Linked DNA regions of Adhaeribacter radiodurans. The protein of the gene in region 1 interacts with the protein of each later gene in a pairwise test. Links are inferred from orthologs where the notes say so. Each region holds a gene or a part of one and is shown on either strand. Other genes may lie near its edges.

Region 1 (5,002 bases):
TACTCACCCCATAAATAACAAAGCAACCGGCCTTTTCCAGTCGTTCGCCTTCTTTAATGTTGCGTTCTTCGTCAAAGCGGGCTTTTACCTCAAATAACACCGACACGCTTTTCCCGTTCTCGGCCGCTTTTAACAAAGCCGCCGTAACCCGCGATTGATCGGCTAAACGATAAATAGTTTGCTTAATACCCAGCACGTATGGATCTTCCGCCGCTTTTTCGAGTAACTGCACCATTGGCTCAATGCTGTTGTAAGGATGGTGCAACAGAACATCCCGTTCTTTTAAATACGCAAATAAATCTTCGTTCTCATCCGAAGGCAACGAAAAAGGCTGCACCGGCGAAGGTTGACGAAATAATTTATCGCGAAACTGGTTGTGCTTAATAATTTGCCAAAGCCCTTTCAGGTCAATGAGGTTAGTAGCCGTAAAGATATTAGCATTATCAATGGCCCATCGCTCCTTTAAAGCTTTCATTAAATAAGGCGAAGTATTTCTTTCTACTTCTAACCGTACCACTCGGCCTTTCTTCCGGGTTTTTAACTTTATTTTTATTTCCTGAAGAAAATCGGCATCAATATCATCGCTTTCTTCGAGGGTAAAATCGCCATTACGGGTAATCCGGAATAAATCTACGGATACTATTTCGACGTTACGGAAAAGCTTCTTGATGCGCCAACGGATAATATCCTCGATGGGTACGAAGATAATTTTTTCTTTGCGCTGAAATTCGTAGAACCGCGATAAGTTCGGGGGAATCTGCACAAAGGTAAGCCGATGCTGGGCTTTAATTTCGTCGTTGGTTTTGGTAATTACCCCAAAGATCAATATTTGGTTCATGAGCAACGGAAACCCATGGTAATTATCATACATCATGGGGGTTAAAAGCGGATAAATTGTATTTTTAAAATACTTATCCACTTTCTTTTGCTCTACCTCGGTTAAGCTTTCAATTTTACAAATATCAAATCCGTTTTTCTCGAAATGCGGTTTAAGCTCTTCGTTAAAAGTTAAATAGGCATCGTTTACAAACCGGTGCGCTAATTCCAGTAATTTTTTCCGGAAAGGTAACTCCCGCAAACCCGAGTAATCTACCCGTTCTTTGCCGTAATCAATGTAATTATATAAACTTCCCACCCGAATCATAAAAAACTCATCGAGGTTAGAAGAAGTTATAGCCAAAAACTTAAGGCGGTCGAAGATGCTTTTAGAAGAATCTTTTACCTGGTCGAGCACCCGGTAATTAAACCGCAGCCAACTTAAGTCGCGGCTGATGTATTTACTCTTACGGATTTGGTCAGAAATTTTATTTGGATTCATCGTACGTTTCAACAAGTATATGTCTGCTTTTGCCGCGTTCTCTTCCTATTGTAGTACGCTTTTAAAAGCCGGCGGTTTAATGCTATGGCAATCGTGCTAATTACGAATTTATTTAAAAATACAAGCAAATAAAAAACAAAAAAGCTTGCCGGAGCAAGCTTTTTTGCAGAACAAGTATTAATAACAAATTAACGTTAAAAACCAGTTTAAATTACTTTTATTGTGTTAATAAACAGTTAACATTTAAAAACAAAATGCATTAAGCATCAATATTGGCGTACTTCGCATTGCGTTCAATAAAATCGCGGCGGGGTGCTACTTCGTCGCCCATCAACATCGAAAATAAATGATCTGCCTCAGCCGCCGACTCAATCGTAACTCGCTTTAAACTGCGGGTCTCCGGGCGCATGGTGGTAGTCCAGAGTTGTTCCGGGTTCATTTCTCCTAAACCTTTGTACCGTTGTACCCCCACGCTGTCTTCTTTGCCTTTGCCTAATTCCTGAACAGCTTCTATGCGGTCTTGTTCGGTCCAGCAATAACGTTCTTCTTTTCCTTTTTTTACTAAATAAAGTGGCGGTAAGGCAATATAAATGTAGCCATTATCAATCAGCTCGCGCATGTACCGGAAAAAGAAGGTTAATATCAAGGTCCGGATGTGCGAACCGTCAATATCCGCATCCGTCATGATAATAACCCGGTGATAACGAAGTTTTTCCATGTTCAAGGCCTTATGATCCTCGGGTGTACCAAAGGTTACCCCTAAAGCCGTAATCATATTTTTAATTTCTTCGTTCTCGTAAATGCGATGTTCCTGCGCTTTTTCTACGTTCAGAATTTTACCGCGTAAAGGCAAAATAGCTTGAAATTTACGATCGCGGCCTTGTTTAGCCGAACCACCCGCCGAGTCACCCTCCACAAGGTATAGTTCGCAGTTAGCTGGTTCCGAATCGGCGCAGTCGGCTAGTTTACCCGGTAAACCCGTGCCAGATAAAACACTTTTACGCTGCACCATTTCGCGGGCTTTACGCGCCGCTTGGCGGGCCTGGGCCGCTAATACTACTTTCTGAATAATAATTTTAGCTTCGCGCGGATTTTCTTCCAGAAATTGGTTCAGCATTTCGCCTACGGCCGTATCTACAGCTCCCATTACTTCGGAGTTACCTAATTTGGTTTTGGTCTGGCCCTCGAATTGCGGCTCTTGTACCTTTACCGAAATTACCGCCGTTAAGCCTTCCCGGAAATCGTCACCTTGAATATCTACTTTGGCTTTTTCCAACATCCCTGACCGGTCGGCGTAGGCTTTTAAAGTACGGGTAAGCGCCCGCCGGAAACCAGCCACGTGAGTACCGCCTTCAATGGTATTAATGTTATTTACGTAGGAGAATATGTTTTCGGTATAAGAAGAGTTATACTGTAAAGCAATCTCGATCGGAATATTATTCTTCTCGCTTTCTATGTAAACGGGCTCTGGAATTAAATTTTCCCGGGTTTCTTCTAAATAACTTACAAATTCCCGTAACCCGCCTTCCGAATAAAAAGATTCGGTTAAAGGTTTACCTTCAGCATCTATTTCGCGTAGGTCTTTTAAGTTAATGCGAATGCCTTTGTTTAGAAATGCTAATTCGCGTAAGCGACTGGCAATGGTATCGTATTTATATTCGGTGGTCGTAAAAATACTATCATCGGGTTTGAAATGAACGGTAGTACCGTGCTTATCGGTTTCGCCAATTTCTTTTACGTCGTACTGCGGAATACCAATTTTATATTCTTGCTGAAAAACTTTGCCATCCCGGTAAACAGTTACTTCCAGGTCGGTAGAAAGGGCATTCACGCAGGATACCCCTACCCCGTGCAAGCCACCCGAAACTTTATAAGTATCTTTATCGAACTTACCACCGGCGTGCAACACCGTCATAACTATTTCCAGGGCGGAGCGGCCTTCTTTCGTATTAATACCCGTTGGAATACCCCGGCCATTATCGGACACTGTAATTGAATTATCAGGATTGATGGCTACATCAATGGTATCGCAGTATCCAGCTAATGCCTCATCGATACTGTTATCCACTACCTCCCAAACTAAATGATGAAGACCTTTAATACCAATATCACCAATATACATGGCTGGCCGCTTCCGGACAGCTTCTAATCCTTCTAGAACTTGTATACTATCTGCCGAATAATCGGAAACTTTTCTTTCTTGAACTTCACTCATATGGATGTTTTATGCCGTCTGACTTTAATCTGTAAAGTTACCTTTTTTATTTGGTTTTACCAGAATTAAAGCGTAACGGATTTCTATAACTTTGATAATATAACAAATAATTCTTTAAAAAAATTTATATAAATAGAGGTATTACTTTATAAACCCTTCATTTTTTTAGAATTTCTGTAGCGGCCGTTTTGTGATAGAAATACTGGTTTATTCAAACCTGTTTTTTGTTCCAATTAAATTATTCAGGATTGATTTAAAATGAATTTATAGGTTCTTATTATTTTCATCATTCAAGAAAATAATAAGAACCATTAAACCTTTTAGCAACCGAACCTTCTTCTGTGGTTAAAATCTACTTTAAAGATAATTTTACTATTATCTAAAGTCAGAATTCATGTTTTATCTTTTTTTGAGCTAGCCACCTAAAAATGCAAAGCATCTTAATCCATTATATAATTTAGATGCTAATGTTATGAATTATGAGCTTACGTGAATTAATCTTTCCCTTTACTTTACTGCTTTTGCACCTGAAAAACATCTGTTAATAGTAAAATTTTTACTTTTCAAGGATTATTACCCCTTTATTTAAGGCACTCATTAATTTTTTTTTATAATTTTAATAGAAATAGCTTTCTTTTTACGGATATTTCTAAAATATTTGCGTAATTACTTTAATCAATAAATAAAATACTGAACCTATTTAAATGTAATTTCCGTGAAAGAACGTTTATCTGCCATTCCCTTCCTTATTTTAGTTGCTCTAAGCATTTTAGGCCTTATTTTCTCCAATATCCCTTCTAAACCAATGTCTACTGACGGAATTATTGCCGGAGATGTAGCGTGGATGTTGGGGGCAGCTGGTTTGGTTTTACTCATGACTCCAGGTCTAGCTTTGTTTTACGGCGGTATGGTTAGTGCTAAAAACATGATCTCTACCATGCTCCAGAGCTTTATTTGTATGGGCATTATAAGCGTACTGTGGGTAGTTGTAGGTTTTAGTTTAGCTTTCGGCGATTCTATTGGAGGCTTAATTGGTGATCCCAGAACTTATTTTATGTTCCGCGGCATTTTAGAAAGTAAACCCTGGACTTTGGCGAGTACCATTCCGCTGGTGTTATTTGCTTTTTTTCAACTAAAATTTGCGGTTATTGCTCCGGCCCTGATAACCGGTTCTTTCTCCGAACGCATTCGTTTTACTTCTTATATTTTGTTTGTGTGTTTGTTCAGTATGTTTATTTACGCTCCTATTGCGCACTGGACCTGGCACCCCGATGGTATATTGTTTAAAATGGGCGTACTCGATTTTGCGGGTGGCACTGTGGTTCATATTTCGGCGGGTTGTGCGGCTTTGGCAGCGGCCTTATACCTGGGTCAACGGAAAACCGGCGAACTGCATACTACTCCGGCCAATATTCCTTTTGTGTTAATTGGTACCGGGCTGCTTTGGTTTGGCTGGTTTGGTTTCAACG
Region 2 (5,183 bases), 1.2 Mb from region 1 along the record:
ATGAATCACCTGCTTTTTTATCCCGGTATATATTTTAATGGATCTGAGTTATTCTAATTATGTATGGTAGTGAAGACTCTTATTTTTACTAAATTAAGTAATAATAGCGGAGCAGTAAGCTTTAATAATACCTTTAAACAAGTTAAGGTTTACTCAGATTTAGCTAATATTTGCTAGATTTTCAAATCAATCCTTATCTATAATGTACATCAAAAATTAATGGTAATAAAAAAGGGAAAGCTTCAGTAGCTTTCCCTTTTTATAAAAAATAAATTTAGATTATTTTTTAGCAGCGTCCATTTTTTTATTCATGGCTTCGGCATCTTTGGTGCGGCCAGTTTGAATGTACACTTTAGCTAATGTTTCCATGGTGCTGGCATCGTTTGGATTTGATTTATGCGCAGCTTCGAAGTAAGGAATAGCGGCATTAAAGCTTTGCTTGCTATCGGCAGCATATTTAGCTCCGGATTTTTGCTGATTAGCAGCACTTAATTTACTTAATTTATTGTTAATATCGGCTCCTTTATTGTAGTAATAAACGCCCATATTAAAGTTAGCGTCAAAGTTAGCCGGATCAATTTTAAGAGCCGATTCGTAACTCTGGCGAGCTTTATCTTTTTCGCCGGTTTGATCATAAATCGATCCTAAAACATTATATAAATTGGCGTTATTCGGATCAACTTTAACTGCATTTTCGATTTTAGAAATAGCTTCCTTGCCTTTACCTGCTTTAATGTACAAGTTTAACTCTTCTAACATAAAATCTTTATTATTAGGAAATTGCTTTACAGCATCCTGTAATAAAGAAGCAGTTTCAGCCTCGTTTTTATCTACGTCTCTAGCAAAATAAATCAAACGGCTGTATACCATAGGCGTTTTATGATTCATTGCTAAAAGCTTTTTGTAGTTTTCTTTAGCCAGTGCATAATCTTGCTTGGCTTCGGCGGCGTAAGCGGCATATACAAAAGCAGTGGTATCTTGCGGACGAATATTCTGCGCCATGGTATAAGCTTTAATAGCTTCGTCGTACCGCTTATCATTATACGCATTTACCGCATTGTTAAATGCACCAGCGTACAAATTATCTTTTTTGGCTGCTGCCTGCTTGCCCCACTCGCCATCTTTGTCTAAAGCAATAGCTTTATCATAAGCCTGGTAAGCTTCTTCTACAGCATTGGGTACTTGCTTGCCAAAAATAGGGTTTTCGATGTAAGCGGAATAAACTTCTCCTTTGGTAAACCAAGCTTTGGGGTCGTTCGCTGTTTTTTCGTGCACAACAGCTTTATCAATCGAAGTTTTTGCTTTATCTAAGGTCCCATTCTTCAAAGACAATATCGCATTTGTAACTTCAGATTTTTGGGCCATTGCCATTTGCATACTCACGACGGCAACGGCAGTTAACAAAAGTTTTTTCATACAAATAAATTACTCGTTTTAGTTTAAGTTAGGGTTTATTAATTTTCATTGATTAAATCCGGATCGGTTAAATCCGGATTTAAAGATTCATCGGCTGGCAACTCCGACTGATTCAGGACAATTTCGGTTTTATCTTCGTATTCGATTTTTGCTACCGATGAAATTTCATCGCCTTCGTTTATTTTAATTAACCGTACACCTTGCGTAGCGCGGCCAATTACCCGCAAATCACTTACCCGTAGCCGGATGGTTATACCCGAACGGTTAATAATCATTAAATCGTCTGAATCAATAACTCCGTGAATAGCAACGAGGCTGCCGGTTTTTTCGGTAATTTTTAAAGTTGTTACCCCTTTACCGCCGCGGTTTGTAATGCGGTATTCTTCTAACGGCGACCGTTTACCAAAGCCTTTTTCCGAAACTACCAGCAAGTTCATGTTTGGATCGCTTAAGCAAACCATTCCCACTACTTTGTCTTTTTCGTTAGCTAAAGTAACGCCTCTCACTCCGGCTGCATTCCGGCCCATAGAGCGTACTTTGTCTTCGTTAAATCGTACGGCCCGACCTGATTTTAGTGCCAGTACAATATCGTTAGAGCCGTTGGTTAAACGCACATCTAATAATCTGTCCCCGTCGTTTATTGTGATTGCATTAATACCGTTTAAACGAGGTCTGGAGTAAGATTCCAACGGGGTCTTTTTAATGGTACCTTGCTCAGTACAGAAAATCAAGTAATTATTTAAAACGTAATCCGGATTTTTTAAATCGTGCACGTTAATTACTGCCCGTACTTTGTCCTCTTTCTCAATGTTAATCAGGTTTTGAATGGCGCGTCCTTTAGCTGTTTTACTGCCTTCCGGTATTTCATAAACTTTCAGCCAGAACACCTTACCCGACTCAGTGAAGAGCAACATGTAATTATGCGTATTGGCAATAAATAAGTGTTCGGTAAAATCGTCTTGTTTAGAGGCTGCTACTCCGCGAGAACCTACTCCACCGCGGCTCTGGCTACGGTATTCGGTTAAAGCGGTCCGCTTAATATAACCATCGTGCGAAATGGTAATAACCATGCTCTCATCCGGAATCATATCTTCCATGGAAAAATCGCTCGACGACATTTCCACGTTGGTGCGGCGCGGATCTCCGTAGCGGTCGCGAACTTCAATCAGTTCGTCTTTAATGATTTGCATCCGCAATTCTTCACTAGCCAGAATTTCTTCTAACCGAGTTATCAACTGCTTAATTTCTTCGTACTCTTTCGTAAGTCTATCCCGCTCTAAACCGGTTAAACGCTGCAAACGCATATCTAAAATAGCTCTCGCCTGAATTTCAGATAACTGAAAACGCTCCATTAAGCCAACCCGGGCCACATCCGGATCACGCGACGAACGAATTAAGGCAATTACTTCATCCAGGTGATCTAAGGCAATAAGTAAGCCTTCCAAAATATGAGCCCGCTTTCTGGCTTCGCCTAACTCAAACTCTGTCCGGCGAATAACTACTTCGTGGCGGTGTTCCACAAAGTACCGAATCAGATCTTTCAGGTTAAGTGTGAGTGGCCGACCGTTAACCAGTGCCACGTTGTTTACCCCAAAAGATGATTGTAATTGCGTGTATTTATATAGGTTATTCAGAACTACGTTTGGCATCGCATCACGCTTCAAATCGTATACCACGCGCAAGCCATCACGATCCGATTCATCGCGTAAATCTGAAATACCTTCTATTTTCTTTTCGTTAATTAAAGCTGCCGTTTTTTCAATCATGGCCGCTTTATTAACCATATAAGGAATTTCTGAAACTATGATTTGCTCCTTACCGGAAGGAGTAGTTTCAAATGTAGCTTTAGCCCGAACAATTACCCGTCCACGACCTGTTTCGTAAGCAGACCGAACGCCCTCGTACCCATAAATAGTACCACCAGTAGGAAAGTCAGGTGCTGTTATGTGTTGCATTAACTCCGCAATAGTAACTTCGTGATTATCAATGTAGGCGATAATACCGTTTACTACTTCGTTTAAATTATGAGGCGCCATATTGGTAGCCATACCTACCGCAATTCCGGAAGTACCGTTTATCAATAAATTCGGTAATTTGGCCGGCATAACGCTCGGCTCCTTTAAAGAATCGTCGAAATTTGGAATGAAATCAACAGTATTTTTATCTAAGTCTCCCAGGAGTTCGTCCGCAATACGTTTTAGCCGGGCTTCCGTATACCGCATCGCTGCCGGAAAATCGCCGTCAATAGAACCAAAGTTACCTTGGCCATCAACTAAAGGGTAACGTAACGACCAATCCTGAGCCATCCGCACCATAGTGTCGTACACAGAAGAATCGCCGTGGGGGTGATATTTACCGAGTACCTCGCCTACAATTCTGGCTGATTTTTTATATGCTTTATTGTAAGTTACGCCTAACTCCGACATACCGTATAAAACGCGGCGATGCACGGGTTTCAAGCCGTCGCGTACGTCTGGTAAGGCTCGGGAAACAATAACGGACATCGAGTAGTCGATGTACGCTCCCCGCATTTCATCTTCAATATTAATAGGTATTATTCGTTCGCCTTCTGTCATTTTTTTGTTAAAAATGTAGTATTCTATTTAGAAACCGTGGCCTGCAAGTTACAGAAAATTTAAGGTTTTTGTCTAGTTTTCTTGGTTCTTCTTCCGGTTATGCTGTGGATTCTCCTTGGTATCACGCGGTATTCCTTGGCCAATATGTGGGTTTTGCCGTTTCCAGATAGGTTGGCCACGGTAAATTTTACCACTATGGTGATGTACTTTGCGCACACTGCAAGAAGCAATAGGGCAAGCAGGACGACAACCAACCAATACAACCAATAAGAAGAAAAAAACAAAAATTAATCCCTGCCGGGGGGTGAGCAACATGGAAGTAAAAGATAAATAAGGATAAGAATAAAACTTATTTGACTGCCTCAAAACTAAGTAACAATTTTTAATAAATTTTCAAAAAAAGTCTGCTATTAAACAAATACTTAAATGATAACGAAAATCTTTTTGATTTATTTAATAAGTAACCACTATTATATTAAACGTAATTTAATTGTTTAAAATTCATTTAAATGCGCTTAATTAAAATCTAATTGCTTCAGAAAGAATGGTTTCTGATGATTTTTGTTTTAGTAGACTTTATACCTTTTTACTTTTAAAGCGCATTAAATAAATTTTAGAACCGCCCGGGTAAAAATAATTCTTCCATAAACATTAATTATTACTCGTATTTATTTGCCTGAAGAGCAGGCAAAAGCGGCAGTGTTCTTAATAATTTTGCGTTATAATTCTAATGTTTGCAGGAGAATATTTAGTAAATTTATAGGTAAATATGTTAGTAAATTTGTATTATATTCCTAGTATGTGGGTATAAATTCCATTATTTAACCTTATTTAATTCCTTGCAAAATGCGGCGGATTTCGTTGGCTTCCTGCATAAGGGCGTAGCTTTTTTTCTCATCCTGGTTGTCGATTATTTCTTTAAAATTCTGCAAAATTTCGATGTAATTACGAAGTGCCTCGGAAATATTTCTACCATTTTGGGTAAAAATTGGAGCCCACATATCTGGCGAACTTTTAGCCAAACGAACCGTGGAAGAAAAACCGCTGCCCGCCATATCAAAGATATTTTGTTCGTTTTTTTCTTTTTCTAAAACCGTAATACCAAGCGCAAAGGAACTAATATGGCTTAGGTGCGAAACGTAAGCCAAATGTAAATCATGCGAAGTAGCATCCATGTAACTAACCCGCATT

The links. The genes of interacting proteins can lie anywhere in the genome.
Region 2: the proteins of gyrB (region 1) and gyrA interact in binary tests that used the Escherichia coli proteins (3 or more experiments, as listed by UniProt). The link is inferred for Adhaeribacter radiodurans from one-to-one orthologs.

Annotation. Positions count from the first base shown.
Region 1 is NZ_CP055153.1:3,971,999-3,977,000, forward strand. The notes cover bases 1,056-4,014. They hold gyrB (DNA topoisomerase (ATP-hydrolyzing) subunit B), read right to left. Parts: upstream 3,534-4,014; coding sequence 1,578-3,533; downstream 1,056-1,577. Other genes in these bases: ppk1 (polyphosphate kinase 1), read right to left, coding at 1,056-1,318. Outside these bases: more of ppk1, read right to left, coding at 1-1,055; HUW48_RS16065 (ammonium transporter), read left to right, coding at 4,249-5,002. UniProt on the Escherichia coli protein: DNA gyrase negatively supercoils closed circular double-stranded DNA in an ATP-dependent manner to maintain chromosomes in an underwound state.
Region 2 is NZ_CP055153.1:2,767,576-2,772,758, forward strand. What follows is about bases 1,224-4,363. They hold gyrA (DNA gyrase subunit A), read right to left. Parts: upstream 3,993-4,363; coding sequence 1,455-3,992; downstream 1,224-1,454. Other genes in these bases: HUW48_RS11400 (tetratricopeptide repeat protein), read right to left, coding at 1,224-1,416; HUW48_RS11410 (hypothetical protein), read right to left, coding at 4,065-4,307. In the rest of the region: more of HUW48_RS11400, read right to left, coding at 280-1,223; HUW48_RS11415 (prephenate dehydrogenase), read right to left, coding at 4,820-5,183. UniProt on the Escherichia coli protein: A type II topoisomerase that negatively supercoils closed circular double-stranded (ds) DNA in an ATP-dependent manner to maintain chromosomes in an underwound state.